3 regions of the Pseudomonas sp. MF09150 genome follow, and region 1 is predicted to be linked to each of the others. Evidence: predicted binding sites of a transcription regulator. Region 1 holds the regulator's gene; each other region holds the start of a gene.
What was found. Region 1 encodes sigma-54, which starts transcription at its own class of promoters, with help from an activator protein. Its sites were predicted from a motif close to ANTGGCATNNANNTTGCTNT; they were not measured.
Positions count from the first base shown of each region.

Region 2: the regulator sigma-54 is predicted to act here: its motif matches at 1,870-1,889, upstream of glnA (glutamate--ammonia ligase).
Region 3: the regulator sigma-54 is predicted to act here: its motif matches at 8,016-8,035, upstream of flhA (flagellar biosynthesis protein FlhA).

Region 1 is NZ_JCBCUS010000005.1:468,858-479,127, forward strand. Features, by position in the region: gene AC19YX_RS21110 (KdsC family phosphatase) at 1-91, shown strand, start outside; gene lptC (LPS export ABC transporter periplasmic protein LptC) at 100-672, shown strand; gene lptA (lipopolysaccharide transport periplasmic protein LptA) at 659-1,204, shown strand; gene lptB (LPS export ABC transporter ATP-binding protein) at 1,204-1,929, shown strand; gene AC19YX_RS21130 (RNA polymerase factor sigma-54) at 2,112-3,605, shown strand; gene hpf (ribosome hibernation-promoting factor, HPF/YfiA family) at 3,685-3,990, shown strand; gene ptsN (PTS IIA-like nitrogen regulatory protein PtsN) at 4,003-4,467, shown strand; gene rapZ (RNase adapter RapZ) at 4,470-5,327, shown strand; gene AC19YX_RS21150 (HPr family phosphocarrier protein) at 5,344-5,616, shown strand; gene AC19YX_RS21155 (ZIP family metal transporter) at 5,681-6,574, opposite strand; gene AC19YX_RS21160 (superoxide dismutase) at 6,606-7,217, opposite strand; gene AC19YX_RS21165 (DUF2753 family protein) at 7,219-7,668, opposite strand; gene AC19YX_RS21170 (class II fumarate hydratase) at 7,699-9,075, opposite strand; gene AC19YX_RS21175 (hypothetical protein) at 9,068-9,463, opposite strand; gene pmbA (metalloprotease PmbA) at 9,668-10,270, opposite strand, start outside.
Region 2 is NZ_JCBCUS010000002.1:403,247-413,516, reverse strand. Features, by position in the region: gene AC19YX_RS11345 (hypothetical protein) at 1-207, opposite strand, end outside; gene glnA (glutamate--ammonia ligase) at 366-1,772, opposite strand; gene thiI (tRNA uracil 4-sulfurtransferase ThiI) at 2,104-3,558, shown strand; gene typA (translational GTPase TypA) at 3,696-5,516, shown strand; gene AC19YX_RS11325 (YkgJ family cysteine cluster protein) at 5,747-6,181, opposite strand; gene AC19YX_RS11320 (glycogen/starch/alpha-glucan phosphorylase) at 6,419-8,869, shown strand; gene AC19YX_RS11315 (DUF2339 domain-containing protein) at 8,999-10,270, shown strand, end outside.
Region 3 is NZ_JCBCUS010000001.1:1,890,761-1,901,030, forward strand. Features, by position in the region: gene AC19YX_RS08540 (chemotaxis protein CheA) at 1-1,350, opposite strand, end outside; gene AC19YX_RS08545 (protein phosphatase CheZ) at 1,363-2,151, opposite strand; gene AC19YX_RS08550 (chemotaxis response regulator CheY) at 2,182-2,553, opposite strand; gene fliA (RNA polymerase sigma factor FliA) at 2,720-3,460, opposite strand; gene fleN (flagellar synthesis regulator FleN) at 3,457-4,287, opposite strand; gene flhF (flagellar biosynthesis GTPase FlhF) at 4,407-5,726, opposite strand; gene flhA (flagellar biosynthesis protein FlhA) at 5,738-7,867, opposite strand; gene flhB (flagellar biosynthesis protein FlhB) at 8,074-9,210, opposite strand; gene fliR (flagellar biosynthetic protein FliR) at 9,213-9,995, opposite strand; gene fliQ (flagellar biosynthesis protein FliQ) at 9,999-10,268, opposite strand.

The DNA.
Region 1 (10,270 bases):
CCGTGGCGGCGAAGGTGCCGCGCGCGAATTTTGCGAGCTGATCCTGCGCGCCCAAGGCAGCCTTGAAGCGGCCAACGCCGCCTACTTATAGAGCCTTTTATGCTGAGCAAAAAGATTCGCAACATTCTGCTGTTCGGGGTCCTTGCCGCGTTGTTCGCGGCAGTCGGCTATTGGAATATCAGTCCGGAACGCTTCCTCGACAAGCCAGTGGCACAGGTCGACGAGAGCGCCATCGACTATTACGCGGTCAACGCCCGCAGCGTGCAGTACCTGCCGGACGGCAAAATGCAGTACGAGATGACGTCCGACAAGGTCGAGCACCTGAAGGCCACCGAAGTCACCCTGCTGACCAAGCCGGACCTGCAGATGTACCGCGGCACCACCTTCCCCTGGCATGTCCAGAGCGAACGCGGCGAGGTCAATCCGGACGGCACTGAAGTCGAGCTGATCGATTCGGTACGGGTCGCACGCACCGATGAGAAAAATCGCACGGTACTGATTACCACTACCCGCATGACAGTATTCCCGCAGAAGCAATATGCGCAGACCGAGCAAGCCGTTAGAATCGACGGCGCCGGGGGCGTGACTACGGCCAAGGGAATGAAAGCGTATTTGAAAGACGGCAGGATGAACCTGCTATCGAACGTAAGAGGACAGTATGAGGCTCGTTAAAACCCTCCCTATTTTGCTCAGTCTGGGCGCAGCACTGGGAAGCGTGAGCGCCTGGGCTCTGCCGAACGATAGCCAACAACCTATCCGTATTCAGGCCGATGACGCGCAACTCGATGACCGCCAGGGCATCGCCACCTACAAGGGCGATGTGATCATCACCCAGGGCTCGATGAAGATCACCGGCAATACCGTGACCATCACCCGCACCGCGTCCGGTGAAATCGACGTGGTGACCTCGGTGGGCAACCTGGCGTATTTCGAGCAGTTGCAGAAAGCCACCGACCCCAAACCGGTACAGGCCTACGCCGTGACCATTCAGTACCACGCTGCGCAAAACCGCATCGTACTGATCGACAAGGCCAAGGTGATCAACGACGGCAACACCACCGAAGGCGAGAAAATCGTCTACGACACCGTCAAGCAGGTCGCCAACGCCGGTCGCGCCAATGGCAGCTCGGTCACCGCGCCACGTCCGCGGATCGATATGGTCATCCAGCCGAAAAAGAAAACTGACGAGCAAAAGGCCCAGTAATGGCAACTCTGAAAGCTCAGCATCTGGCCAAGAGCTACAAGAGCCGTCAGGTCGTGCGTGACGTCAGCCTGTCCATCGACAGCGGTCAGATCGTCGGCCTGCTCGGCCCCAACGGCGCCGGCAAGACCACCTGCTTCTACATGATCGTCGGCCTGGTCCAGGCCGATCAGGGCCGTGTGCTGATCGACGACCTCGACGTCAGCCACCAGCCCATGCACGGCCGCGCCCGTGCCGGCATCGGCTACCTGCCCCAGGAAGCGTCGATCTTTCGCAAGCTGTCGGTCGCCGACAACATCATGGCCATCCTCGAGACCCGCAAGGAGCTCGACAAGGCCGGCCGCCGCAAGGAACTGGAAAGCCTGCTCCAGGAGTTCCACATCCACCACATTCGCGACAACCTCGGCATGAGCCTGTCCGGTGGTGAACGCCGCCGGGTGGAAATCGCCCGCGCCCTGGCCACATCGCCGAAATTCATCCTGCTCGACGAACCTTTCGCCGGCGTGGACCCGATCTCGGTCGGCGACATCAAGCAGATCATCCATCACCTCAAGGCCAAGGGCATTGGTGTACTGATCACCGACCACAATGTCCGGGAAACCCTCGATATCTGCGAAACCGCCTACATCGTCAGCGACGGTCAGCTGATCGCCGAGGGCACGCCCGAAACCATCCTGGCCAACGAATTGGTCAAGGAAGTGTATCTGGGCCATGAGTTCCGCCTGTAAGCACTGAGGTGTTTGGCTAGTCGCCAGAGCGCCACCTTCAATAAATCCCTACAAATTTTATTGTTACCGCGCTCTAGGCAAACACTTCAGTTTCAGGCATATAATTTGCTTATGTTTGGCGCTCACGCGCCCTGTAGTGGATGGCGCATGTGCGCCGGCGAATAAGGTGTTAAGCCCCTGCCATGAAACCATCGCTAGTCCTGAGAATGGGCCAGCAGCTGACGATGACACCGCAGCTGCAACAGGCCATCCGCCTGCTCCAATTGTCGACCCTGGACCTGCAACAGGAAATCCAGGAGGCCTTGGAGTCCAATCCGATGCTCGAACGCCAGGAAGAAGGCGACGACTTCGACAACACCGACCCTCTGGCCGACAACGCCGAGCAAAAACCCAACACCGACATCCAGGAACCCTCCTACCAGGAAACCGCCCCCACGGTGGACAACCTCGAGGACGGCGAGTGGAACGAGCGCATTCCCAACGAATTGCCGGTGGATACCGCCTGGGAAGACGTTTACCAGACCAGCGCCAGCAGCCTGCCCAGCAACGATGACGACGAGTGGGACTTCACCACCCGCACCTCGGCCGGCGAAAGCCTGCAGAGCCACCTGCTGTGGCAACTGAACCTGGCGCCGATGTCCGACACCGACCGCCTGATTGCCGTAACCCTGATCGACTGCATCAATAACCAGGGCTACCTGGACGAAACCCTCGAGGAAATCCTCGAAGCCTTCGATCCGGAGCTGGACATCGAGCTGGACGAGATCGAAGCCGTCCTGCACCGCATCCAGCAATTCGAGCCGGCCGGCATCGGCGCACGCACCCTGGGTGAGTGCCTGTTGCTGCAACTGCGCCAGCTGCCAGCCAAGACGCCTTGGCTGAGCGAGGCACAACGCCTGGTCAGCGACTACATCGACCTGCTGGGCAGCCGCGACTACAGCCAACTGATGCGCCGCATGAAGCTCAAGGAAGACGAGCTGCGCCAGGTCATCGAACTGGTACAGAGTCTGAACCCGCGTCCCGGCTCGCAGATCGAGTCTGCCGAGGCCGAGTACGTGGTCCCTGACGTGATCGTACGCAAGGACAACGAGCGCTGGCTGGTCGAGCTGAACCAGGAATCAGTACCGCGCCTGCGGGTCAACCCGCAGTACGCAGGCTTCGTGCGCCGTGCCGACAGCAGCGCCGACAACACTTTCATGCGCAATCAGCTGCAAGAGGCCCGCTGGTTCATCAAGAGCCTGCAAAGCCGCAACGAAACCCTGATGAAAGTCGCGACCCAGATCGTCGAGCATCAGCGCGGCTTCCTCGAGTACGGCGACGAAGCGATGAAGCCTTTGGTCCTGCACGACATCGCCGAAGCGGTGGGCATGCACGAATCGACGATTTCCCGGGTGACCACGCAAAAATTCATGCATACCCCACGGGGTATTTATGAACTGAAATACTTTTTCTCCAGCCACGTAAGTACCTCCGAAGGCGGTGAATGCTCGTCCACGGCGATTCGCGCGATCATCAAAAAACTGGTGGCCGCGGAAAATCAGAAAAAGCCGTTGAGTGACAGCAAGATCGCTGGTTTACTGGAGGCACAAGGCATTCAGGTAGCCCGTCGTACCGTCGCCAAGTACCGCGAATCCCTTGGGATCGCGCCTTCCAGCGAACGGAAGCGGTTGATGTAACCGCCGGGCTCGCCACAGCGTTCCAGTGGCAGGCAACCCAGCCTGCCGCTTTATGCACTGGCAACGAAGGAGAAGCTGTATGCAAGTCAACATCAGTGGACACCAACTGGAAGTGACCGAGCCCCTGCGCGCCTACATCGGCGAAAAACTCGACCGACTGGAGCGGCACTTTGACAAGATTACCAATGTGCAGGTAACGATGGCTGTCGAGAAACTGAAGCAGAAAATCGAAGCCACCCTGCACATCCACGGTGGGGAGGTTGTCGCCAATGCAGAACATGACGATATGTATGCCGCGATCGACCTGCTCACGGATAAGCTGGACCGCCAACTGAAAAAGCATAAGGAAAAGCAACTCCACCTTCTCCAAGGCACGGGTCGCTAACACTCCCCTCCCATGATCCGACTTGAAAGTATCCTGACCCCCGGCCGTTCCCTCGTGAACGTGCCGGGCGGCAGTAAAAAACGCGCCCTCGAACAAATTGCCAACCTGATCAGCCGTGAAGTGCCGGATCTGGAGATGCAGGATGTCTTCGAGAGCCTGATTGCCCGTGAAAAACTCGGTTCCACCGGTTTTGGCAACGGCATCGCCATTCCCCATTGCCGCCTCAAAGGCTGCGAGTCGCCCATCAGTGCGTTGATGCACCTGGACGCTCCCATCGATTTCGACGCCATCGACGGCGCTCCGGTCGACCTGCTGTTCGTACTGCTGGTCCCCGAAGCTGCCACCGATGCGCACCTGGAACTGCTGCGGCAGATCGCCAGCATGCTTGATCGCAAGGAAGTGCGTGACAGGCTGCGCAGCGCCGACAGCAACCAAGCCCTGTATCAGGTAGTCCTGGACGAGCAGAACGGTCAGTAACCATGCGCTTGATCATTGTCAGCGGCCGCTCCGGCTCCGGTAAAAGTACCGCCCTCGCTGTCCTGGAGGATAACGGCTACTACTGCATCGACAACTTGCCGGCAGGCCTGCTGCCGGAGTTGGCCGAGCGTGCGTTGATCCACACCGAGCTGGCGCAACCGCTGGTGGCGGTATCGATCGATGCGCGCAACCTGCCAAGCCACTTGTCACGCTTCCCCGAGCTGTTGGAAGAAGTGCGCAGCCGGCACATCCAGTGCGATGTGCTGTACCTGGACGCCGACGAGGAGACCCTGCTCAAGCGGTTCTCGGAAACCCGTCGCCGCCACCCGCTGAGCAGCGCCAATCGCTCCCTGGCCGAGGCGATTCAGGACGAAACCCAACTCCTGGGCCCGATCGTCGACCTGGCCGACCTGACCATCAACACCACTAATCTGAACCTGTATCAGCTGCGCGACACCATCAAGTTGCGCCTGCTGAACCAGCCGGAGCCGGGCACCGCGTTTTTGGTGGAGTCCTTTGGCTTCAAGCGGGGCATGCCGGTGGATGCCGACCTGGTGTTCGACGTGCGCTGCCTGCCCAACCCCTACTGGAAGCCCGAATTGCGCGACCAGTCAGGACTGGACCAGCCTGTAGCCGATTATCTGGCCGCACAGCCCGATGTCGAAGACATGTTCCAGGACATCTCCAGCTACCTGCTCAAATGGTTGCCACGCTTTGCCGCCAGCAACCGCGCTTACGTCACTATTGCCATTGGCTGCACGGGCGGGCATCACCGCTCGGTCTACCTGACCGAACGCCTGGGCCAGGTCCTGCAACAATCCCTGAAGAACGTCCAGGTTCGCCACCGCGACCTTAGCTGAAAGGACCACCACCGCGATGCCTGCTCTGGAAATTGAAATCATCAACAAACTGGGCTTGCATGCCCGGGCTTCTGCAAAATTTGTCGGTGTGGCCGGCCAGTTTCCGTGCCAGATCAGGGCGGGCAGGACTCCCGAGTCCATGGTCGACGGTAAAAGCATCATGGCAATGATGATGTTGGCGGCAGGCAAAGGCACCCGCATTCATCTGAAAACCGAAGGCGAGCAAGAGCAGGAAGCGCTGGATGCGCTGGTGGCATTGATCAACAATTATTTCGACGAAGGCGAGTAAGCAACGCCCTCGGCGCGTCGACTGTCCAGCCGACGCGCACCAGGCCAGGCCTCTATTTAGCTCGTCAGGCCAGCGCCGTATCCATCACCATCATCAGACAGAAACCGATGCAAAGCCCCAGGCTCGCAAGCTTCTCGTGACCATGACGCCGCGACTCGGGAATCACTTCGTGGGTCACCACCAGCAACATGGCGCCTGCGGCCAGCGCCAGGCCCAGGGGCAACAGGATCTCGGCCAGGCTCACCAGCCAGGCGCAGAGCAAGGCAAACACCGGTTCGACCAGGCCTGAGGCCGCGCCAATCAGGAATGCCTTGACCCGCGACATCCCGGCCCCCGCCAACACCAGCGCGATGACCAGGCCCTCCGGCACATCCTGCAATGCGATGCCCATGGCCAGGCTGTCGGCGTCGGGCATGCCGCCACCGGCAGACACCCCCACCGCCATGCCTTCCGGGATGTTGTGGGCGATGATCGCGAACACAAACAGCCAGATACGCGGAGGAATCACCGGATGCCCCGGTGTGCCAACCAGCATTTCCGGGCTGGCCCCCGAGACCTTGCGGTCCACCAGAAACAGGCCGAAGGCACCGAGCATGATGCCCAGGCTGATCAGTCCGCTGGAGCCCCAGGGCGACAGGCCAAGGCTCGTGGCGGCGGCAATTCCCGGCACAATCAGGGAAAACGCCGTCGCCGCAAGCATCACCCCGGCACCGAAACCCAGCAGCGTGTCGTTGAGCGCCTGGGGCATCTTGCGAATGACCAGCACCGGGACCGCCCCCAGTGCTGTGCCCAGGGCACAGAGCGCCCCGCCTTCCAGGGCCCGCAACAGTTTCGGCTCCAGATCCAGCCAGCTCAGGCCCTTGGCCACCAGCAATGCGGTACCCGCCAACAGCAACAACGAACCAAACGCATAACGAAACATTCGTACGCTGCTGATCGCCAGTGTTTCAGTGCCCATAGTCGGCCTTAGATCTTTTTATGGTGAGGGTTCAAACCAGCGCGGCCTGGTAGCGCTGAGCGACTTCCGGCCAATGGACGACGTTGTAGAACGCGTTGATGTATTCCGGGCGACGGTTCTGGTAGCGCAGGTAGTAGGCGTGCTCCCACACGTCCAGGCCGAGGATCGGCGTATTGCCGTTCATCAGCGGGCTGTCCTGGTTACCGCTGCTTTCCACCACCAGGGTCTTTTGCGGCGTCACGCTGAGCCAGGCCCAGCCGCTGCCAAAGCGGGTCAGTGCGGCTTTGGTGAAGGCTTCCTTGAAACTCTCGAAGCCCCCCAACTGCTCGTCGATTGCACGCCCCAGGTCGCCCTCCGGCTTGCCACCGCCATTGGGCGCCATGACTGCCCAGAACAACGAGTGGTTGGCATGTCCACCGCCCTGGTTGATCACCGCGGCACGCAGTTTTTCCGGCAACTGCTGAACGCTGGCCACCAGCTTTTCTACCGACCAGTCGGCCCACTCGGTGCCTTCGACAGCCGCGTTGAGGTTGTTGATGTAGGTCTGGTGGTGCTTGGTGTAGTGGATTTCCATGGTCTGCGCATCGATATGCGGTTCCAGGGCGTCATAGGCGTAGGGCAAGGCAGGCAAGGTAAAAGACATATCAATGTACTCCGTAATAAGGGCCGTTCGAGGTCGCGGGGCCGGAGGCCAGTTGCGCGACATTGCTCTCCAGCAAGCGATGGGTACGCGGGTATTCGCCGTGCTCGCTGATGAAATTGAGCAGCTCGACATAGGTCTTGCTGCTCTGGCGCAATGCCGCCTCGCGCAAGGCCGGGGCCAGGCGCGCATCCTGCATGGTCTGCAACAGCCGCTGATGGATGGCGCACAGGTACTCCGCGCTCTCCTCCGGCTGGTTCAGGCGCAGATGCAGATCCGCCAGGTTGTGATGGGAAATGACGCAGGCCGCCACCGCTTCGTCGGCATTCGACCAACGCTCGAACAACACCTGGGCCAGGGCCAGCGCCTGCAGGTAATACTCGCGAGCGTCCACCAGATTGCCTTGGGTGAAGAAGCGATTGGCCCTTTCGATCGTGCGTTTCCAGTGCTCCATGGTGAGCCTCCAAAGCAGTGACGGGGGGAGTTAAACGCCGCCCGCGGTGAGCTTTTCCGGATCCAGCAGAACTTCCAGTTGGCTGCGCGACAGGTCGGTGTGTTCAAGCGCCACGTCGATGACCGGGCGCCCTTGCTTGTAAGCGGTCTTGGCGATCTCGGCGGCCTTCTGGTAACCGATGATCGGGTTCAGCGCGGTGACCAGGATCGGGTTGCGCGCCAACGCTTCTTTGATTTTGGCTTCGTTGACCTTGAAGCTGGCGATGGCCTTGTCCGCCAGCAGGCGGCTGGCATTGGCCATCAACTCGATGCTGCTCAGCAGGTTTTGCGCAATGATCGGCAGCATCACGTTCAATTCGAAGTTGCCCGACTGGCCGGCGACGGTAATCACCGAGTCGTTGCCGATCACCTGTGCCGCAACCATGGCCGTGGCTTCAGGAATCACCGGATTGACCTTGCCCGGCATGATCGAACTGCCCGGCTGCAAGGCTTCCAGCTCGATCTCACCGAGGCCGGCCAGGGGCCCCGAGTTCATCCAGCGCAGGTCGTTGGCAATTTTCATCAGGGACACGGCAACCGCCTTGAGCTGACCGGAAACCGCAACGGCGGTGTCCTGGGAGCCGATCAGGGCGAACAGGTTTTTACCCGGAGTGAATTGCACCTGGGTCAGCTTGCTCAGTTGCTGGCTGAAGCGCGCGGCAAATTGCGGGTGAGCGTTGATCCCGGTGCCCACCGCAGTGCCGCCCTGGGCCAGGGCTTGCAGGCTTGGCAGCAAGTCCTGCAGGTGGCCGATATTGGCCTTGAGTTGCTGCGCCCAACCTTCCAGGACCTGGCTCATGCGCACCGGCATGGCGTCCATCAGGTGGGTGCGACCAGTCTTGATGAACGGGTGCACCTCCACGGCCTTGCGTTCGATGACCTGCACCAGGTGCAGCAGCGCCGGCAGCAACTGCTCATGCAGGGTCAGTGCCGCGCTGACATGGATGGTGGTGGGGATGATGTCGTTGCTGCTCTGCCCGCAGTTCACGTGGTCATTGGGGTTGACCGGCTCACCCAGCAGGCGGCTGGCCAGCGTCGCGATCACTTCGTTGGCGTTCATGTTGGAGCTGGTGCCGGAGCCGGTCTGGAAGATATCCACCGGGAAATGCTGCATGTAGTCGCCTTCCAGCAAGCCCTGGGCGGCGTCGACGATAGCCTTGCCCTGGGCTGAGCTGATTTGCTCGAGCTCGACGTTGGCCCGGGCCGCCGCGGCCTTGGCCAGGATCAGGGCGCGAATGAACTGCGCCGGCATGCGTTGGTGGCTGATCGGAAAGTTATCCACCGCGCGCTGGGTCTGGGCGCCATACAGCGCCTGCTCCGGGACCTGCAACTCGCCCATGCTGTCGCGTTCGATACGGGTATTACTCATCGGGAAATCCTTGCACCAGTTCATTCAGAGGGATGGAAGGCTGCAGCGAGCAGGTCGCCAACTGCCAGGCATAGCTTTGCCAGCGTTTGAGCCGGCATTTGCACAGGGACAGGCGCTCCAGGTCGCGCAACGGCCGCCAGGCCTGGTCCATGCACTGGCTGCGCCAATGCCAGGGCAGGGCCGTATCGGCGGCGGTGTCGAGCAGGAGCCGCAAAGAAGTTTCGGCCACGGTCCAGGGCGAGGTAGCCGTGCAACAGGCCAGATAGCGCCCTTCGGCCAGGTAATGCTCGATCAGACGCGGCTCGTCCGGATCGAGGGCGCAACGGATCTGGCGACTCATCCAGCGCCAGCTTTCGAGGTAAGGCTGCTCGTGCAAGGCAGAACTCATGACCTGGGCTCATTCAATAATGAGATTTATTATTAAATGATATTGAGAATCAAAACAAGCGCGGCCGTCTCGGCCATTGCAGAATCCGCCGCGACGGGTTGCAGCCACATGCCGGAATTCACAGCGCAGATCACCGGTAAATCCCGAGCAAAAAAAACGCGCCATCCCGCAAAGGAAGGCGCGTTTAGGTGACAACAGGAGCGTTTAGCTGCCGGCGACGGTCATGCGTTCGATCAGTACCGAGCCGGTGCGGATGTTGCTACGCAGCTCCAGATCGTTACCTACGGCGACGATCTGCTTGAACATGTCACGCATATTGCCGGCAATGGTCACTTCCTGGACTGCGAACTGGATCTCGCCGTTCTCGACCCAGAACCCGGCCGCGCCGCGGGAGTAATCGCCAGTGACCATATTCAGGCCGTGTCCCATCAGCTCGGTCACCAACAGTCCGCGCCCCATGCGCCGCAGCAGTGCCGCCTGGTCTTCATCGCCATGGGTGATGAACAGGTTGTGCACGCCGCCGGCGTTGGCGGTGCTGGGCAGGCCGAGTTTGCGACCGGAATAGGTGCCGAGGATGTAGGACACCAGCTCGCCGTCCTGAACGAACGGCTTGGCATAGGTGGCCAGGCCGTCGCCGTCGAACGCCGAGCTGCCCATGGCGCGCATCAGGTGCGGCCGCTCATCGATGGTCAGCCACTGCGGGAACAACTGCTGGCCCAGGGCGCCTTCGAGGAACGACGATTTGCGGTACAGATTGCCCCCTGAAATCGCCCCCAGGAAACTGCCGAACAGGCCGCCGGCCAGCTC
Region 2 (10,270 bases), on a different contig from region 1:
CAGCAATTGCGCCTGGCTTTGCGCCTCATCGACCGCGTAATAGCCCCGCACTCCGGCAGGCGTCTTGATAAAGGCCAGGGTCGCCGAGCTTTCCGCCAGGCCGGTGATCAGCGGATGGGCCAGGGTCTTGCCTTCGTAGAAGGGCGCAGCCTGGGCCTGGCTCAAAGCCAGGCAAGCGATCAGGCCGAGCGCGCGTGTCCATTGCATACCATTCCTTCGTCAATGCGCCGCACCGAGGGTGCGCGAGGCGCGGATTATCCACCGAAGGGGCGAGCGAAGGAACAATCGCGGCCAATGGCCGGGCAATAAAAAAGGCCTCCCGAAGGAGGCCTCTTGGTTACGCCGCTTGCGCGGGCGTCACGGGATCAGCAGCTGTAGTACAGCTCGTATTCCAGTGGGTGCACGAAGGTACGAACCTTGATTTCTTCTTCGCTTTTCAGGGCGATGTAAGCGTCGATGAAGTCGTCGCTGAAAACGCCGCCTTTGGTCAGGAACGCACGACCTTTGTCCAGCTCTTCCAGGGCTTCTTTCAGGCTGCCGCAAACTTGTGGGATCTCTTTGGCCTCTTCAGGCGGCAGGTCATACAGGTTTTTGTCAGCAGCGTCGCCAGGGTGGATCTTGTTCTGGATGCCGTCCAGGCCAGCCATCAGCAGTGCAGCGAAGCCCAGGTACGGGTTGGCTGCTGGATCCGGGAAGCGGGCTTCGATACGGCGAGCGCGAGGGCTGGACACGTAAGGAATACGGATCGAAGCGGAACGGTTGCGAGCCGAGTAGGCCAGCATCACGGGTGCTTCGAAACCTGGGACCAGACGCTTGTAGGAGTTGGTCGACGGGTTGGTGAAGCCGTTCAGGGCCTTACCGTGCTTGATGATGCCGCCGATGAAGTACAGGGCGGTGTCGGACAGGCCGGCATAACCTTCGCCAGCGAAGGTGTTCTTGCCATCTTTGGCGATGGACAGGTGAACGTGCATACCCGAGCCGTTGTCGCCGTACAGAGGCTTAGGCATGAAGGTAGCGGTACGGCCGTAGGCATCAGCCACGTTGTGTACGCAGTACTTCAGGGTCTGAACTTCGTCAGCCTTGGCTACCAGGGTGTTGAACTTGACGCCGATTTCGTTCTGGCCGGCAGTCGCCACTTCGTGGTGGTGAACTTCGATGACCAGGCCCATTTCTTCCATGGCGTTGCACATGGAGGTACGGATTTCGTGGTCGTGGTCGAACGGAGGAACCGGGAAGTAGCCGCCCTTGATACCTGGACGGTGGCCACGGTTGCCGCCTTCCACGTCCTGGTCGGACATCCACGAACCTTGTTCGGAGAAGATTTTGAACATGGAACCGGAGATGTCGGACTTGAACTTCACTTCGTCGAAGATGAAGAACTCAGGCTCCGGGCCTACGAATACGGTGTCGCCGATACCGGTCGACTTCAGGTATTCCTCGGCACGCTTGGCGATGGCCCGTGGGTCACGGTCGTAGCCTTGCATGGTCGAAGGCTCGATCACGTCGCAGACCAGGATCAGGGTCGGCTCTTCGGTGAACGGGTCGAGTACGGCAGTGGTGTCGTCCGGCATCAGGATCATGTCGGAGGCTTCGATGCCTTTCCAGCCAGCAATGGAGGAGCCGTCGAACATTTTGCCTTCTTCGAAGAAGGCGTCATCCAGCGCGTCACGGGCCGGCATGGTCACGTGGTGCTGAGTGCCTTTGGTATCAGTGAAGCGCAGATCAATCCACTTGACGTCATGATCTTTGATGAGTTGAACCGACTTCGACATAGTGTCCTCCGGGTGGCTTCGGGCTAAGTAGTGGAGTGCCCTTAGAATGTGGGTGATGCCGGCGCGAATACTCGACCAAGGCAACCTGCCTCACAAGGGAGCAAATTGCATGCCAGTGCCCCGACTTGGGTTTTCTGCCCCAAACTCACGCATATAAAGGTGCAATCCGCCGTTTTCGGGAAAATCGCGCACCGCAATGTGGCGCTGATAAATCAAAATGACCTGTTTTGGTGCATCGAAAACCATCTGTACATAAACTGGTTAAACCTTGAGCAATTTCCGCTATAATCCGCGCCCCCCTTTTTCGGCTGGCCCTGCGCGCGCTGTTTTCATGAAACTAATCGTTAAAGTTTTCCCGGAAATCACCATCAAGAGCCGCCCGGTACGGATGCGTTTCATCCGTCAGTTGGCGAAAAACATCCGTGCCGTGCTCCGCGATCTGGACCCGGCTGTGGTGGTCAATGGTGTCTGGGACAACCTCGAGCTTGAAACCGCGCTCACTGACCCCAAATCCTTGAAGGACATGACCGAGCGCCTGAGTTGCATGCCGGGCATCGCGCATTTCCTGCAGGTCGACGAGTACCCGCTGGGTGACTTCGACGACATCGTCGCCAAGTGCAAGCAGCACTTCGGCGAAGCCCTGGCGGGGAAGATTTTTTCCGTGCGCTGCAAGCGTGCCGGCAAGCATGAATTCACCTCCATGGAGGTCGAAAAATACGTCGGCAGCCAGCTGCGTCGTCAGTGCGGCGCCGCCGGAATCTCCCTGAAAGAGCCGGAAATCGAAGTTCGCATCGAAATTCGCGACCAACGGTTGTTTGTGATCCACAACCAGCACAACAGCATCGGCGGCTACCCCCTGGGCGCCCTGGAACAGACCCTGGTCCTGATGTCCGGCGGTTTCGATTCCACGGTGGCGGCGTACCAGATCATGCGGCGCGGGCTGATGAGCCATTTCTGCTTCTTCAACCTGGGCGGGCGTGCCCACGAATTGGGCGTGATGGAAGTTGCGCACTTTATCTGGAAGAAGTACGGCAGCTCCCAGCGCGTGCTGTTTGTCAGCGTGCCGTTCGAGGAAGTGCTGGGAGAAATTCTCGGCAAAGTCGATAACAGTCATATGGGCGTAGTATTGAAGCGTATGATGTTGCGCGCTGCGTCGAGAATCGCCGACCGCCTGGAGATCGATGCCCTGGTCACCGGTGAAGCGATTTCCCAGGTGTCGAGCCAGACGCTGCCGAACCTGTCCGTGATCGACTGCGTGACCGACAAGCTGGTGCTGCGACCGCTGATCGCCAGCCACAAGCAGGACATCATCGACCTGGCGAATGAAATCGGCACCGCCGACTTCGCCAAGCACATGCCGGAGTATTGCGGGGTCATCTCGGTGAACCCCAAGACCCACGCCAAGCGCCCGCGCGTGGAGCATGAAGAGAAAGAATTCGATATGGCGGTTCTGGAGCGTGCGCTCGAGAACGCCAAGCTGGTGCCGATCGATCGAGTGATCGACGAGTTGGGCCAGGATTTGCAGATCGAAGAAGTCAGCGAAGCGCTGGCCGGCCAGATCGTGATCGACATCCGTCACCCGGATGCTCAGGAAGATCAGCCGCTGGAGCTTGCTGGCATTGAGGTACAAGCGATGCCGTTTTATGCACTGAACGCTCGTTTCAAGGAACTGGACCCTACTCGCCAGTACCTGCTCTATTGCGACAAAGGCGTGATGAGTCGCCTGCATGCCCACCATTTGCTCAGTGAGGGACATGCCAATGTGCGCGTTTATCGACCGAGCTAAGTGCCCGGGGATGTTTGCCTGTGGCCTGCGTCACCGGCCCCCCGACGCCGCCGTCGAGCTGTAACGGCTTTACGGACGCAACGTTAATCGCTGCCACGACCTGTCAGCACACCGAATCCTCTGATCGAGATACACAAGTGATCGAAAATCTACGCAACATCGCCATCATTGCTCACGTTGACCACGGTAAAACCACCCTGGTAGACAAACTCTTGCGTCAATCCGGCACTCTGGAGCGCAACGAGCTCAACGACGAGCGCGTGATGGACTCCAACGACCAGGAGAAAGAGCGCGGTATTACCATTCTGGCGAAAAACACCGCCATCAACTGGAACGGCTACCACATCAACATCGTGGACACCCCGGGCCACGCCGACTTCGGCGGCGAAGTTGAACGTGTAATGTCGATGGTTGACTCCGTTCTGCTGCTGGTTGATGCCCAGGACGGCCCTATGCCGCAAACCCGTTTTGTGACCAAGAAGGCTTTCGAAGCCGGCCTGCGTCCAATCGTGGTAATCAACAAGGTTGACCGTCCAGGCGCGCGTCCGGACTGGGTTCTGGACCAGATCTTCGACCTGTTCGACAACCTGGGTGCTACCGAAGAACAGCTGGACTTCAAAGTGGTTTACGCCTCCGCCCTGAACGGTATTGCTGGTCTTGACCACACCGACATGGCTGAAGACATGACCCCGCTGTACCAGTCGATCGTCGACAACGTACCAGCACCAGCCGTTGACCGTGACGGTCCGTTCCAGATGCAAATCTCGGCTCTGGACTACAACAGCTTCCTGGGTGTTATCGGCGTTGGCCGTATCGCTCGTGGTCGCGTCAAGCCGAACACTCCGGTCGTGGCTATCGACGCCGACGGCAAGAAGCGCAACGGTCGTATCCTCAAGCTGATGGGTCACCACGGCCTGCACCGCATCGACGTTGAAGAAGCAGCTGCCGGCGACATCGTCTGCATCAGCGGCTTCGACCAGCTGTTCATCTCCGACACCCTGTGCGACCCAACCGCTGTTGAAGCGATGAAGCCGCTGACCGTTGACGAGCCAACCGTTTCCATGACCTTCCAGGTAAACGACTCGCCATTCTGCGGTAAAGAAGGCAAGTTCGTGACCAGCCGTAACATCAAGGAACGTCTGGACAAAGAGCTGCTCTACAACGTTGCTCTGCGCGTTGAAGAAGGCGACTCGGCTGACAAGTTCAAGGTCTCCGGCCGTGGTGAGCTGCACCTCTCGGTACTGATCGAAACCATGCGTCGCGAAGGCTTCGAAATGGGTGTTGGTCGTCCGGAAGTGATCATCCGCATGGTTGACGGCGTGAAGCACGAACCGTACGAAAACGTGACCATCGACCTGCCGGAAGAATCGCAAGGTTCGATCATGGAGCAGATCGGTATCCGTAAAGGCGACCTGACCAACATGGTTCCGGATGGCAAGGGCCGTGTGCGCCTTGAGTACAACATCCCGGCTCGTGGCCTGATCGGTTTCCGTAACGAGTTCCTGACCCTGACCTCCGGTGCAGGCATCCTGACCTCGATCTTCGACCGTTACGACGTGATGAAGTCCGGCGACATGTCCGGCCGTCAGAACGGCGTGCTGGTATCGGTTGCTACCGGTAAGGCGCTGACCTACTCGCTGGAAACCCTGCAGTCCCGTGGCAAGCTGTTCATCGAACACGGCCAGGACATCTATGAAGGTCAAATCGTTGGTCTGAACAGCCGCGACAACGACCTGGGTGTGAACCCAACCAAAGGCAAGAAGCTCGACAACATGCGTGCTTCGGGTAAAGACGAAACCATCGCTCTGGTTCCGCCTGTACGTTTCACTCTGGAGCAAGCTCTGGAATTCGTACAAGAAGACGAGCTGTGTGAAGTCACTCCTAAGTCCATCCGTCTTCGCAAGAAGATCCTGGGCGAAAGCGAGCGTACCCGCGCTGCCAAGAAAAGCAGTAACTAAGTCATTTAGTTAGCTGCAAAAAAACGCCCCCGACCGCAAGGTCGGGGGCGTTTTTGTTTGTCTGGGCTTTATGGCCTGGCAACGACCTTGTGGCGAGGGAGCTTGCTCCCGTTGGGCTGCGCAGCAGCCCTAAAGCAGATCGACCCGATCTACCTGAAAGACCGCGCCAGCCTTATTGGGGTCGCTTCGCAACCCAGCGGGAGCAAGCTCCCTCGCCACAGGTAGGCTATTTAAAACTTCTCGAGGGTGCGCAGCTTGGTTTCGCGCACCACTTCCTTGGGCTTGTAGGCGCAGTAGCCTGGGCGCGGCCCGATTTTCGGGTGGTTGCGGCAGGTGTCGGGGCGCTTGTCATAAATAGTGCAGAAGCGGCTTTTACGATCCAGGTACAGGCAGTCGTCGTTGCTCATGCGCTGCAGGGTGAAGATCTCGGACTTGGCGTTGAAGCGCTCGACGATGCCTTCTTTCTGCAAACGCTTGGCGATGTTCTTCGGCGGATCGCCACGCTCGAACTCATCGACGATGCCGATGCGGATCAGGTCCTTGATCTTCACCTCGACCGGCAGGGTGCAGCAGCTCGACACACAGCCGCCGCACATATGGCTCGAGTATTTCTGCCAGGTCTCGAGACGGTCGAGTTCCGCGGCGGCGATCAGTTGAGGCTTCATCAGGTTTCCAAGAGGGGGCTTTATCCGGGCGCGCGATCATACCGGGATTGGTGGTTTTTTGAACAATATTTTGCAGCTTTCAGCTCGAAGGCTGCTTTGGCGAATAAACGGGCACGGCCCCTGCATCTAATTAGCGCAAAGGTGAATGAGTTTAAAAACTGCCGAACCAGAGCGTCTACCGTCTGTCAGACCGTCTAGGCTCTAGCAACTCCTTCTATCTCGCCCGAGGTCGCATCGATGTCTCAGGAACCGCTTGTACGAGAAGCAGAGGTAGCCGCATTCCGCGATGCCGTCTTGACCAAACTCACCTACGCGGTGGGCAAGGACCCGGATCACGCCTTTGACCATGACTGGTTCGAAGCCATTGCCCTGGCGGCGCGTGATCATATGGTCGAACACTGGATGGACCACACCCGGCAGATCTACCGCAAGGGTCAGAAGCGGGTGTACTACCTGTCCCTGGAATTCCTTATCGGCCGCCTGCTGTATGACAGCCTGAGCAACCTGGGGCTGCTCGACGTGGCGCGCGATGCCCTCACCGAACTGGGCGTCGACCTGGAACGCATTCGCCTGCTGGAGCCGGATGCGGCCCTGGGCAACGGTGGCCTGGGGCGCCTGGCGGCGTGCTTCATGGAAAGCATGTCGACCCTGGGCATCGCCGGCCATGGCTACGGCATTCGTTATGAGCACGGGCTGTTCCGCCAGGCCATCGTCGATGGCTGGCAGCAGGAGCAGACCGAGCACTGGCTGGATTTCGGCAACCCCTGGGAGTTCGAGCGTGCCGAGGTGATCTACCCGATCGGCTTTGGCGGCGGAGTCGAAACCCTGCTCGATGCCAGCGGCAAATCGATCCAGGTCTGGACCCCCAGTGAAACCGTGCGCGCGGTGGCCTATGACACGCCGGTAGTGGGCTGGCGCGGTGCCAGCGTGAATACCCTGCGCCTGTGGCGCGCGCGGGCGGTGGAAGACTTGCACCTGGAACGCTTCAACGCCGGCGACCACTTGGGCGCGGTGGCGGAGGTCGCCCGGGCAGAAAGCATCTCCCGTGTGCTGTACCCGGCCGACAGCACCGAAGCGGGGCAGGAACTGCGTCTGCGCCAGGAATATTTCTTTGTCTCGGCCTCGCTGCAAGACCTGCTGCGTCGCCACAAAAACATGCACGGCTCGGTGCTCAGCCTGGGCGAGCATGCGGCGATCCAGCTCAACGACACCCACCCCTCGATCGCCGTGGCCGAGCTGATGCGACAGCTGGTCGACCTGCACGACATCGCCTGGGATGCGGCCTGGCAAGTCACCGTGGAAACCCTGGCCTACACCAACCACACCTTGCTCCCCGAAGCCCTGGAAACCTGGCCGGTCGGCCTGATGGAACGCATGTTGCCGCGGCATATGCAGATCATTTACCTGATCAACGCCCAGCACATCGATTCGCTGCGGGCCAAGGGCATCCATGACTTCGACGTGCTGCGCGCGGTGTCGCTGATCGAGGAAGACAATGGCCGTCGGGTGCGCATGGGCAACCTGGCGTTTCTCGGCTCCCACAGCGTCAACGGCGTGTCCGGGCTGCACACCCAACTGATGCGCAGCACGGTGTTTTCGGAGCTGCACAAGCTGTATCCGGAACGTATCAACAACAAGACCAACGGCATCACCTTCCGCCGCTGGCTGTATCAGGCCAATGCCCAACTGACGGCGATGATGGTCGAGGCGGTCGGCCCCGAGTTGCTGGACAACCCCGAAGAGCTGCTGCTGAAGCTGGAGCCCTTTGCCGAAAAACCCGGGTTCCGCAAACAGTTCGCCGAGCAGCGTCTGCACAGCAAGCGCGCCCTGGCGGCGATCATTCATGAGCGCCTGGGGATTTCGGTCAACCCGGCGGCCATGTTCGATGTGCAGGTCAAGCGCATCCACGAGTACAAGCGCCAGTTGCTCAACCTGCTGCACACCGTGGCGCTGTACCAGGCGATCCGCGCCGAGCCGGAAACCGACTGGGTGCCGCGGGTGAAGATCTTCGCCGGCAAGGCCGCCGCCAGTTATCACCAGGCCAAGCTGATCATCAAGCTGACCAACGACATCGCGCGCACGGTCAACAACGACCCCACCGTGCGCGGCCTGCTCAAGGTGGTGTTCCTGCCCAACTACAACGTCAGCCTGGCGGAAAGCATCATCCCGGCGGCCGACCTCTCGGAGCAGATCTCCACCGCGGGCTTCGAGGCCTCAGGCACCAGCAACATGAAGTTCGGCCTGAACGGCGCGCTGACCATCGGCACCCTGGACGGCGCCAACGTCGAGATGTGCGAGCGCGTGGGCGCCGATCACATGTTTATCTTCGGCCTCACTGCCCAGCAGGTGGAAGCCCGCAAGCGTAACGGCGAGTTCAGCGCGGCGCCGGATATCGCCGCCTCCCACCGGCTCAACGATGTGTTGCAGGCCATCCGTGGCGGGGTGTTTTCGCCGGACGATCCGTCGCGCTACACCGGGCTTATCGATTCACTGATTGACTACGACCGCTTCCTGGTCTGTGCCGACTTCGATTCCTACTGGGCCGCCCAGGCCCGGGTCGAAGAGCGCTGGCACGATTCCAAGGAATGGTGGCGTTCAGCAGTGCTCAACAGTGCGCGGATGGGCTGGTTCTCTTCGGACCGAACCATTCGCGAGTACGCCACGGAAATCTGGAAGGCTCTGGAGTAACCGCTTTCAGAGAATTCTAGAAATGCGCACAAGGCCCAACGTTTGTTGGGCCTTGTCGATATACTGGGCGCCAGTTTTTTCTGCGGCTGCTGGCGGCAGGATCTGATTCGGTGCTTAGGGATATCGACCATGCAATGGATTTTCATGCTGATAGGGCTGGTGCTGGGCTGGGTGCTCGATGAGTCCTTCAGCGACGCACTGATCGGCGCGCTGCTGGGTCTGGGCATTGGCCTGGCGGTCCGGGTGGGTGGCCTGAGTGCCCAGGCCCGCGAGCTGCACCGCGAGCTGCAGCAGGCCAAAACCGCGCTGGCAGCCCTCGGCCAGCGTCTGTCCTCCCTTGAGCGCAGTGGCGTCAGCACGCCTGAGCCGGCCCCGGCCAGCGAAGCGCCCAGCGTCCACCCGGCGCCCACGCCGGAAGCTGCGCTGCCGATTCTGCTGGCCCAGTCTGCAAAACCTCAGCCGCCACCGGTTGTCGAGCCTGCGCCCGGGGAATTGGTCTGGGAACTGCCACCCACACTGCAACCGAGCCCGGCAACCACTCGCGAATTCAGCCAGGCCCCGCCGGCCGACGTCCTGCGCCAGGCGCAGCCTGCGCGCCAGCCGATAGCGCCAGCGGCCCCCGCCGAACCCTTGGAACCCAACCTGATCGAACGCGCCATCAGCGGCGCGCGCGCTTGGCTGTTTGGCGGCAACACTGTGCTGCGGGTGGGTGTGCTGCTGTTGTTCCTCGGCCTGGCCTTCCTGTTGCGCTATGCCACCGAAGGCATGGTGGTGCCGATTGAATTGCGTTACGCCGGGGTTGCCGCCAGCGCCCTGGGGTTGCTGGGCCTGGGCTGGTGGCTGCGGCTGCGCAACAGCAACTACGGGCTGATGCTGCAAGGCACGGGGATCGGCGTGCTGTACCTGACGGTCTTTGCGGCCATGCGCCTGCACCCGCTGCTCGACCCATCGGCAGCCCTGGGACTGTTGGTGGCGGTCACACTGTTCTCGGCGATCCTGGCTGTGACCCAGGATGCCCTGGGCCTGGCCGCCGCCGCTGCCCTGGGCGGCTTTGCCGCGCCGATCCTGACCTCCACCGGAGCCGGCAGCCACGTCGCTTTATTCAGCTACTTCGCCCTGCTCAATGCCGGGATCCTCGCCATCGCCTGGTTCAAGGCCTGGCGCCTGCTGAACCTGATCGGTTTTGTCGGCACCTTCGGCATCGGTTTCGCCTGGGGCCTGCGCTCCTACGAGCCGCAGCTGTTGTGGAGCACCGAGCCGTTCCTGGTGGTGTTCTTCCTGATGTACCTGGCGATCGGTCTGCTGTTCGCCCGGCGCACACTCATGGACCTGCCCGATGCGCCGCAAGACGCCAGCCGCGAGGCACTGCTGCGCTGGTCGGCGCGCAAGGGCGACTACGTC
Region 3 (10,270 bases), on a different contig from region 1:
CAGCTGCCGCGCAAGGTCGCGAACCAGGCGCGGGAAGCGCCCGAACACTTTCTTGATCGGCTGCATCCGGGTCTTCATCACCGCGGTCTGCAGGTCAGCCGTGACCACGTCGAGGTTCGACACGGCCTTTTGCATGGCTTCATCGCCGCTGTTGAGGCCCAGGCGCACCAGGCGGTTACGCACCAGCACCAGTTCGCCGACCATGTTCATGATCTCGTCCAGGCGTGCGGTATCAACCCGTACGGTGGTCTCGGCTTCACTGGCGGGTTTTTCTGGCGGTGGCGCTGCGGCGGCACGTGCCGGAGCAGGAGCTGCAGCGGCCGCTGGAGCCGCAGCCTTGGGAGCTTCGGCCTTGGGCTCGGGCTTTTTCGCCACGGGCTTGGCCGCCACCGCAGCCGCGGTCGCAGCGGCTGGAGCGGCAGAACCGGCACCCGCCACCTCGGAAAATTTGCCCTTGCCGTGCAACTCGTCGAGCAGGGATTCGAATTCGTGATCGCTGATCAGGTCGCTGCCGGCTGCAGCCGCAACGGGCGCGGTAGCTGCCGGTACCGAAGCGACGGCAGACTCGAGCGCGTCCACGGCAAAGTTGCCCTTGCCATGCAACTGATCGAGCAGTGCTTCGAATTCATCATCGGTAATTTCGTTGCTGTCGCTCGCACCCGGCGTCGCTGCTTTCGCCGCGGCAGGTTCGCTCGCTGCAACGGCATCCGGGGCGAACTGGCCCTTGCCATGCAACTGGTCGAGCAAGGACTCGAACTCGGCATCGGTGATTTCGTCGCTGGCCGCATCGCTGCTGGCCACCGGAGCAGCCGCAGGCGCCTCGGCTTCGGCCTTGGCGGCGTTGAGCGAGTCCAGCAGCAGCTCGAATTCGTTATCGGTGATATCGCCCGATTCGCTTTCAGCCACCGGCTCGGCCACCGCTTCAGCCACTTCGGGCTCCGCTGCCACCTCTACCGCAGCCGCAGGCTCTGCCAGACGCGCCAGAGCCGCGAGCAGCTCCGGAGTCGCTGCCGTGACCTGGGTCCGTTCGCGGACCTGGCCGAACATGCCGTTCACCGCGTCCAGCGCTTCGAGCACCACATCCATCAGCTCCGAGTCGACACGACGCTCACCCTTGCGCAGGATGTCGAAGACGTTCTCGGCGATGTGGCAGCACTCCACCAGCTCATTGAGCTGGAGGAAGCCGGCGCCCCCTTTAACAGTGTGAAAACCGCGAAAAATTGCATTGAGCAGATCCGCATCATCCGGTCGGCTTTCCAGCTCGACCAGTTGTTCGGACAGTTGCTCTAGAATCTCGCCGGCCTCAACCAGGAAATCCTGAAGGATCTCTTCATCGGCGCCGAAGCTCATTAATGGGTGCTCCTAGAATCCAAGGCTGGAAAGCAAATCGTCTACATCGTCCTGACCGGACACAACGTCTTCACGTTTATCGGCATGAATCTGCGGACCTTCACCCTTGGCGAGATGTTTTTGCGGATCTTTTTCAGCCAGGATCGATTCGCGGTCATGTTCGATGCCCGCAAAACGGTCGACCTGGCTGGCCATCAAGACGAGTTTGAGCAGATTGCTTTCGACTTCCGTGACCAACTGGGTCACGCGCTTGATCACCTGGCCCGTGAGGTCCTGGTAATCCTGCGCCAACAGAATGTCGTTGAGATGGCCGGAAACGGTCCGGGTCTCCTGTTCGCTACGCGTCAGGAAACTGTCGACGCGCCGTGCCAGCTCGCGAAACTCTTCAGCCCCGACTTCGCGACGCATGAAGCGCCCCCAGTCAGCGCTCAAGGCCTGGGCATCGTTGCTCAGGCCGTTGACCAGCGGGGTGCTGCTTTCCACCAAATCCATGGTGCGATTGGCCGCAGCCTCGGTCAGCCTGACCACATAGGACAGGCGCTCGGTGGCATCCGTGATCTGTGAAACTTCCTCGGCTTGCGGCATATGCGGGTCAATCTGAAAATTGACGATCGCGCTATGCAGCTCGCGGGTGAGCTTGCCGACTTCCTGATACAGGCCGCGGTCACGGGTCTGATTGAGCTCATGGATCAGTTGCACAGCCTCGCCAAACTTGCCTTTTTCAAGGCTCTCGACCAGTTCGTGGGCATGTTTTTTCAGGGTCGATTCAAAATCGCCCAATGAAGATTCGTTATGCTCCATAGCTCCCCCGTGGCGCAATGTCTTCGCGCATCAACCGATGCGTTCGAAGATTTTTTCGATCTTCTCTTTCAACGCCTGAGCCGTGAATGGTTTCACTACGTAGCCATTGACGCCGGCCTGAGCCGCTTCAATGATCTGTTCACGCTTGGCCTCGGCAGTCACCATCAGCACCGGCAGGTGCTTGAGCTTCTCGTCGGCGCGCACGTGGCGCAGCAAATCGATACCGGTCATGCCAGGCATGTTCCAGTCCGTTACCAGAAAGTCGATGCTCCCGCTGTTGAGGACCGGAATGGCGGTAGTACCGTCATCGGCCTCGACCGTGTTGGTGAAACCCAGGTCACGCAACAGGTTTTTTATGATCCGCCGCATCGTTGAGAAGTCATCAACGATGAGGATTTTCATGTTCTTGTCCAATTCGACCTCCAAGCAGTCTTAAACGCGCCCAGCACCTGAACGCGCCATTCAATCAATACGACGTAACACTCAACGACTGCATGGAATACACACTGCAAGACCGGTGCGGCATCACGCCTTACCGGTCCCGTTCGCAGTGTCCCCACACTGCCTGTCAGCGCGCTCGCCACTCCCCCAAACGCCCCCGCAAGCGGGCCGCGCACTGGCTGTGTAACTGGCTGACCCGCGATTCGCTGACCCCCAGGACCTCACCGATTTCCTTGAGGTTCAGCTCTTCGTCGTAGTACAGCGCCAAGACCAGTCGCTCACGCTCCGGCAAATTGGCAATCGCGTCCGCCAGCGCCGCCTGGAAGCGTTCATCTTCCAGATCGCGTGACGGCTCGAGATGAGCACTCGCGCCATCCTCATGCAGCCCTTCATGCTCGCCGTCCTGCAAAAGGTCGTCGAAGCTGAACAGGCGGCTGCCCAAGGTGTCGTTCAAAATCCCGTAATAATCGTCGAGGCTCAATTCAAGTTCGGCCGCAACTTCGTGATCTTTAGCGTCACGACCGGTTTTAGCTTCAATTGAGCGAATGGCATCACTCACCATCCGTGTATTGCGGTGTACTGAACGTGGCGCCCAATCGCCCTTGCGCACTTCGTCGAGCATCGCCCCACGAATACGAATCCCGGCATAAGTCTCGAAACTTGCGCCCTTGCTCGCATCGTACTTGGTCGACACTTCGAGCAAACCGATCATCCCGGCCTGGATCAGGTCTTCGACCTGAACACTGGCCGGCAGCCGTGCCAGCAGGTGGTAGGCGATACGCTTGACCAGAGGCGCATAGCGCTCGATCAATTCATATTGGCTGTCACGCGCCGACTTCTTGTACAGGTTGTAGCCGCTGGCTGTCATAGCACCGGTCCTGCTGTTTGCTGCACTAGCCGCTCGACAAAAAACTCCAGATGCCCACGTGGGTTGGCAGGCAACGGCCAGGTATCGACTTTTTGCGCAATGGCCTTGAACGCCAGCGAGCACTTCGAACGAGGAAAGGCTTCATAGACCGCACGCTGCTTTTGCACGGCCTTGCGTACGCATTCGTCGTAAGGAACTGCACCGACGTATTGTAAGGCCACGTCCAGGAAGCGATCCGTGACCTTGGTCAACTTAGCGAACAGATTGCGACCCTCCTGCGGGCTTTGCGCCATGTTGGCCAGGACCCGGAAACGGTTCATGCCGTAGTCGCGATTGAGCAGCTTGATCAGCGCGTAGGCGTCAGTGATCGAGGTCGGTTCGTCGCAGACCACCAGCAGAACTTCCTGGGCCGCGCGGACAAAACTGACTACCGAGTCACCAATACCCGCAGCAGTGTCGATGACCAGCACATCGAGGTTGTCGCCGATATCACTGAAAGCCTGGATCAGGCCGGCATGCTGGGCCGGGCTCAGGTGCACCATGCTCTGGGTGCCGGAGGCGGCAGGCACGATACGGATCCCGCCCGGGCCCTGGAGCAACACGTCGCGCAGCTCGCAGCGGCCCTCGATGACGTCAGCCAGGGTACGTTTGGGGGTCAGGCCCAGCAGGACGTCGACATTGGCCAGGCCCAGGTCGGCGTCCAGCAGCATGACGCGCCGGCCGAGCTCAGCCAGGGCCAGTGACAAGTTCACTGACACGTTAGTCTTGCCGACGCCACCCTTGCCGCCGGTCACCGCAATCACCTGTACGGGATGCATGCTGCCCATGTTCTTTCTTTACCTTGTCTTACTTAGACGGGGCCACATAACTGGCTGCGCGTTCACCGTTGGAACAATGCATGGCAGACCATCGATGTAGATACGGTGCAATCTCTTCATGACCACCCTCATCCAACCCGTTTTGCGGGGTTGTGATAGAGGTCCGCGAACATATCGGCCATGGCTTCTTCGCTGGGTTCTTCCTGCATCTGCACGCTCACTGCGCGACTGACCAACTGGTGCCGACGCGGCAGGTGCAGATCGTCAGGAATCCGTGGCCCATCGGTCAGATAGGCAACGGGCAACTCATGACTGATCGCCAGGCTCAACACTTCACCGAGGCTGGCCGTTTCATCCAGTTTAGTCAGGATGCAACCGGCCAACCCGCAGCGCTTGTAGCTGTGATAGGCGGCGGTGAGCACCTGTTTCTGGCTGGTGGTGGCCAGGACCAGATAATTCTTCGATTTGATCCCGCGACCGGCCAGGCTTTCGAGCTGCATGCGCAGGGCCGGGTCGCTGGCTTGCAGGCCGGCGGTATCGATCAGCACCACGCGCTTGCGCAACAGTGGGTCGAGCGCCTGCGCCAGGGACTGGCCCGGATCGACATGGGTCACCGACACATTGAGAATCCGCCCCAGGGTCTTGAGCTGTTCCTGGGCACCGATACGGAAGCTGTCCATGCTCACCAGCGCGATGTTGTGCGCGCCGTACTTGAGCACATAACGCGCCGCCAGCTTGGCCAGGGTGGTGGTCTTGCCCATGCCGGCAGGGCCGACCATGGCGATCACGCCCCCCTCTTCCAAAGGCTCGACCTCAGGGGTCACGATCATCCGCGCCAGGTGCGCCAACAGCATGCGCCAGGCCTGACGGGGTTCGTCGATTTCAGTCACCAGCGCCAGCAGGTCACGGGCCAGGGGGCCGGACAAGCCGATGCGCTGCAGGCGACGCCAGAGGTTGGCCTGCTCCGGACGACTGCCTTGCAGCTGACTCCAGGCCAGGGAACCGAGCTGGACTTCCAGCAGTTCGCGCAGGCCATTGAGTTCGAACCGCATCGAATCGAACGCCCGCTGGTCAATGCCGTCTGCCGCGACAGGGGCCGGCGCCGGACGGTGCGGCTCGGAAAAAGTCGGCTCGATCAGCGGCTCGGCTGCCGTCAGTGGCAGGCCGGCGAACAGCTGACGATTGGTCATGGCATCGCTGTCGCCACGCAGGCTCAATTCCGCCTGGGCGGTCACGATCCGCGACTGGGTCTTGCGCAGCTCATCCTCGAGCTCCATGTTCGGCACGCGCGGCGCCAGCGCCGACAGCTTGTAGTCGAGGGCAGCCGTCAGCTCGACACCGCCAGCAATACGGCGGTTGCCGATAATGGCGGCCTCTGCGCCCAGCTCATCACGAACCAGTTTCATGGCCTGACGCATATCGGCGGCGAAAAAACGCTTAACTTGCATAACCCGTTACCTCAGCCGTTGGGCCCTACTGTCGCAACGATGGTCACTTGTTTGTTGTCAGGGATTTCCTGGTACGCCAACACATGCAAACCGGGGACTGCCAAACGTCCAAACCGTGAAAGCATTGCGCGTACCGGACCTGCTACCAACAGAATCACCGGTTGACCTTGCATCTCTTGACGCTGCGCCGCATCGATCAGCGAACGTTGCAGCTTTTCAGCCATGCTTGGCTCCAGCAGAACGCCTTCTTCCTGGCCTTGTCCTGCCTTCTGCAGACTATTGAGCAATATTTGTTCCAACCTTGGTTCCAAGGTGATCACAGGCAGCTCGGACTCAGTGCCTACAATGCTTTGGACGATGGCACGCGACAATCCGACGCGGACTGCAGCCACCAGAGCGGCAGTATCTTGACTCTTGGCGGCATTGTTCGCGATGGCCTCGGCAATGCTGCGAATGTCCCGTACCGGCACCTGTTCGGCGAGCAACGCCTGCAGCACCTTGAGCAACTGCGACAGCGACAGCACGCCCGGCACCAGCTCCTCGGCGAGTTTCGGCGAGCTCTTGGCCAGCAATTGCATCAACTGCTGGACTTCCTCGTGGCCGATCAGCTCGCTGGAGTGCTTGTACAGAATCTGGTTGAGGTGAGTGGCGACCACGGTACTGGCGTCGACCACGGTGTAACCGAGGGATTGCGCCTGGGCCCGTTGGCTGATCTCGATCCACACCGCCTCCAGGCCAAAAGCCGGATCCCTGGCGGTGATGCCATTGAGCGAGCCGTAGACCTGCCCCGGGTTGATTGCCAGCTCGCGATCAGGGTAGATCTCGGCCTCGGCCAGGATCACCCCCATCAGCGTCAAACGGTAAGCACTAGGCGCCAGGTCAAGGTTGTCGCGGATGTGTACGGTCGGCATCAGAAAGCCCAGGTCCTGGGACAGCTTCTTGCGCACGCCCTTGATCCGCGCCAGCAACTGCCCACCCTGATTGCGATCCACCAGGGGGATCAGGCGGTAACCGACTTCCAGGCCAATCATGTCGATCGGCGTCACGTCATCCCAGCCAAGCTCCTTGGTTTCCATGGCCCGGGCCGGCGACGGCAGCAGTTCCTGCTGGCGCTTGACCTCTTGCAAAGCCTGGACCTTGACCACGTTGTGCTTGCGCCACAGCAGGTAAGCGGCGCCACCAGCCACCGCCGCCATGGTCAGGAATGAAAAGTGCGGCATGCCGGGCACCAGACCCATCACCGCCATCAGGCCGGCAGCGACTGCCAGGGCCTTGGGCGAGGTGAACATCTGGCGGGTGATCTGCTTGCCCATGTCTTCGGAGCCCGAAGCACGGGTCACCATGATCGCCGCCGCAGTCGACAGCAGCAGTGATGGCAATTGCGCCACCAAACCGTCACCGATGGTCAGCAAGGCATAGACCCGACCGGCGTCACCGAAGCTCATGCCGTGCTGGAAGATACCGACCGCCATGCCGCCGATCAGGTTGATAAACAGAATCAGCAGGCCGGCAATGGCGTCGCCGCGCACGAATTTGCTGGCACCGTCCATCGAACCGTAGAACTCGGCCTCTTGCGCCACTTCCTGGCGGCGCAGCTTGGCCTGGGGCTGGTCGATCAGGCCGGCGTTGAGGTCGGCGTCGATCGCCATCTGCTTGCCGGGCATCGCATCGAGGGTGAAGCGTGCGCTCACCTCGGAAATCCGCCCGGCACCCTTGGTCACCACGACGAAGTTGATGATCATCAGGATCGCGAACACCACGATACCGACCACGTAGTTACCGCCGATCACCACCTCACCGAAGGCCTGGATCACCTTGCCGGCCGCGGCATGGCCGTCCTGGCCGTGGAGCATCACCACCCGGGTCGACGCCACGTTGAGCGCCAGGCGCAGCAGCGTGGCCACCAGCAGGATGGTCGGGAACACGGCGAAGTCCAGCGGACGCAGGGCGTACACGCAGACCAGCAGGACCACAATCGACAGCGCGATATTGAAGGTGAAGAACACGTCCAGCAGAAACGGCGGGACGGGCAACATCATCATCGCCAGCATGACCAACAGCAACACCGGCACACCCAGATTGCCTCGTCCGAGGTCAGTCAGGTTGCTGCGAGCGCTGTTGAATAACTGAGTACGATCCACCGGTTTTCCCCGTTCCTTAAGCAAACTTTTGACGCCTGAAAGCGCCGCAGGACGGGTATTGCAAGAAGCCTTCCAACTTTTGCCCATGCGACAAAAGGCCCGCTAAGTCGCGGGCCGAAGAGCTAATGAAGGGCGCCGGGAACGGCGAAGGGGCAGATACAGGCCATATGCAATTTGCCGGGCCGTGCCGCCAATCACCTCTGACGTCAGGAGTCGCGCCGCAAATCCGGCGGAATCGGCAGATCCTTGAGCGGATCCGGGCGCTTGCCCTTGCCCGCGCGGTGCTGGCGGATCTGGTAGACGTACGCCAGCACCTGGGCCACCGCCAGGTACAGGCCGGCCGGGATCTCTTCCTCAAGCTCGGTGGAATAGAAGATCGAACGCGCAAGAGCCGGCGACTCCAACAGCAGCACCTCGTTGGCCACCGCAATCTCGCGGATCTTCAGCGCCAGGAAATCGCTGCCCTTGGCCAGCAGCACCGGCGCCCCGCCTTTCTCGGCGTCGTACTTGAGCGCCACGGCGTAGTGAGTCGGGTTGGTAATGACCACGTCGGCGTCGGGAATCGCCGCCATCATCCGCCGCTGAGACATCTCGCGCTGCAACTGGCGAATGCGCTGCTTGACCTCCGGCCGCCCCTCATTGTCCTTGTGTTCGTCGCGCACTTCCTGCTTGGTCATCAGCAGTTTCTTGTGGCTCTGGTAGAGCTGCACCGGCACATCGACTGCGGCAATCAGGATCAGCCCGCAGGCCATCCACAACGCGCTCCAGCCCACCAGTTGCAGGCTGTGGACCAGCGCCCGCTCCAGAGGCTCGTGAGCAATTTGCAGCAGGTCGTCGATGTCCGACGAGAGCACTGACAACGCCACAAACAGCACCAGCAGAAATTTGGCCAAGGCCTTGAGCAACTCGATCAGCGCCGTCGAGGAGAACATCCGCTTCAGGCCACTGGCAGGATTCATGCGACTGAACTTCGGTGCCAGGCTCTTGCCGGCAAACAACCAGCCGCCTAGGGAAATCGGACCGATCACCGCCGCCAGAACCAAGGTCAGCAGCACCGGCTGCACCGCCAGAATCGCGATCTTGCCCGAATGCAGCAGGTAGCGAGCCATGGCTCCGGTGTCGAGTACCACTTCGCGCGGCAGGGAAAAATTCAGGCGCATGATTTCTTGCAGATCCAACGCCAGGCCGCCGCCGTAGACCAGCAGCGCACCAGTTCCCGCGAGCATGATCGCGAGGGTGTTGAGCTCCTTGGAACGGGCAATCTCCCCCTTCTCACGGGAGTCCTTCTTGCGCTTGTCCGTGGGGTCTTCTGTCTTGTCCTGACCGCTCTCGCTTTCCGCCATGGCTAACGCGCCTGAGCCAGACTGCGTAACAGCTGCAAGGCTTCAACGGCCAGCGGCTGGTACTGATTGAGGATATCGCCGAGGGTGACCCAGAAAATCACCAACCCCAGCACCAGGGTCAAGGGAAAGCCGATAGAGAAAATGTTCAGTTGCGGCGCGGCGCGGGTCATGATGCCAAAGGCGATGTTCACCACCAGTAGTGCAGTGATCGCCGGCAACACCAGCAGCATCGCCGCCCCCAGCACCCAGCCGAGCTTGCCTGCCAGCTCCCAGAAATGATTGACCAGCATGCCGCTGCCCACCGGCAAGGTGGTGAAGCTTTCGGTCAACACCTCGAACACCACCAGATGGCCGTTCATGCCCAGGAACAGCAAGGTCACGAGCATGGTCAGGAACTGTCCGATCACCGCCGCCGAGACGCCGTTGGTAGGGTCGACCATCGAGGCGAAACCCATACCCATCTGAATCGAAATGATCTGCCCGGCCACCACAAAGGCCTGGAAGAACAGCTGCAGGGAAAAGCCCAGCAGCGCGCCGATAATCACCTGTTCGCCGATCAACAACAGCGCGCTCAAGTCCAGCGCGCGAACCTCGGGCATCGGCGGCAAGCCAGGCACCAACACCACAGTGATCGCCACCGCGAAATACAGGCGCACCCGCCGCGGCACCAGAGTCGTACCGAAGATCGGCATGGTCATCAGCACCGCCGTGATGCGAAACAGCGGCAGCATGAAGGTCGCGACCCAGGTACTGATCTGGGTGTCGGTCAACGCCAGCAAGGACATGGGTCAGCCGATCAACTGCGGAATACTGCCGTACAGCTGCAGGATGTATTCCATGAAGGTCTGCACCAGCCAGGGGCCGGCGACGATCAGCGTGATCAGCATCACGATCAGGCGCGGCAGAAAGCTCAAGGTCTGCTCGTTGATCTGGGTCGCAGCCTGGAACATCGCCACCACCAGCCCCACCAGCAGACTGGGGATCACCAGCACCGCAACCATCATGGTGGTCAGCCACAGCGCTTCGCGAAACAGGTCTACCGCAACTTCAGGAGTCATTG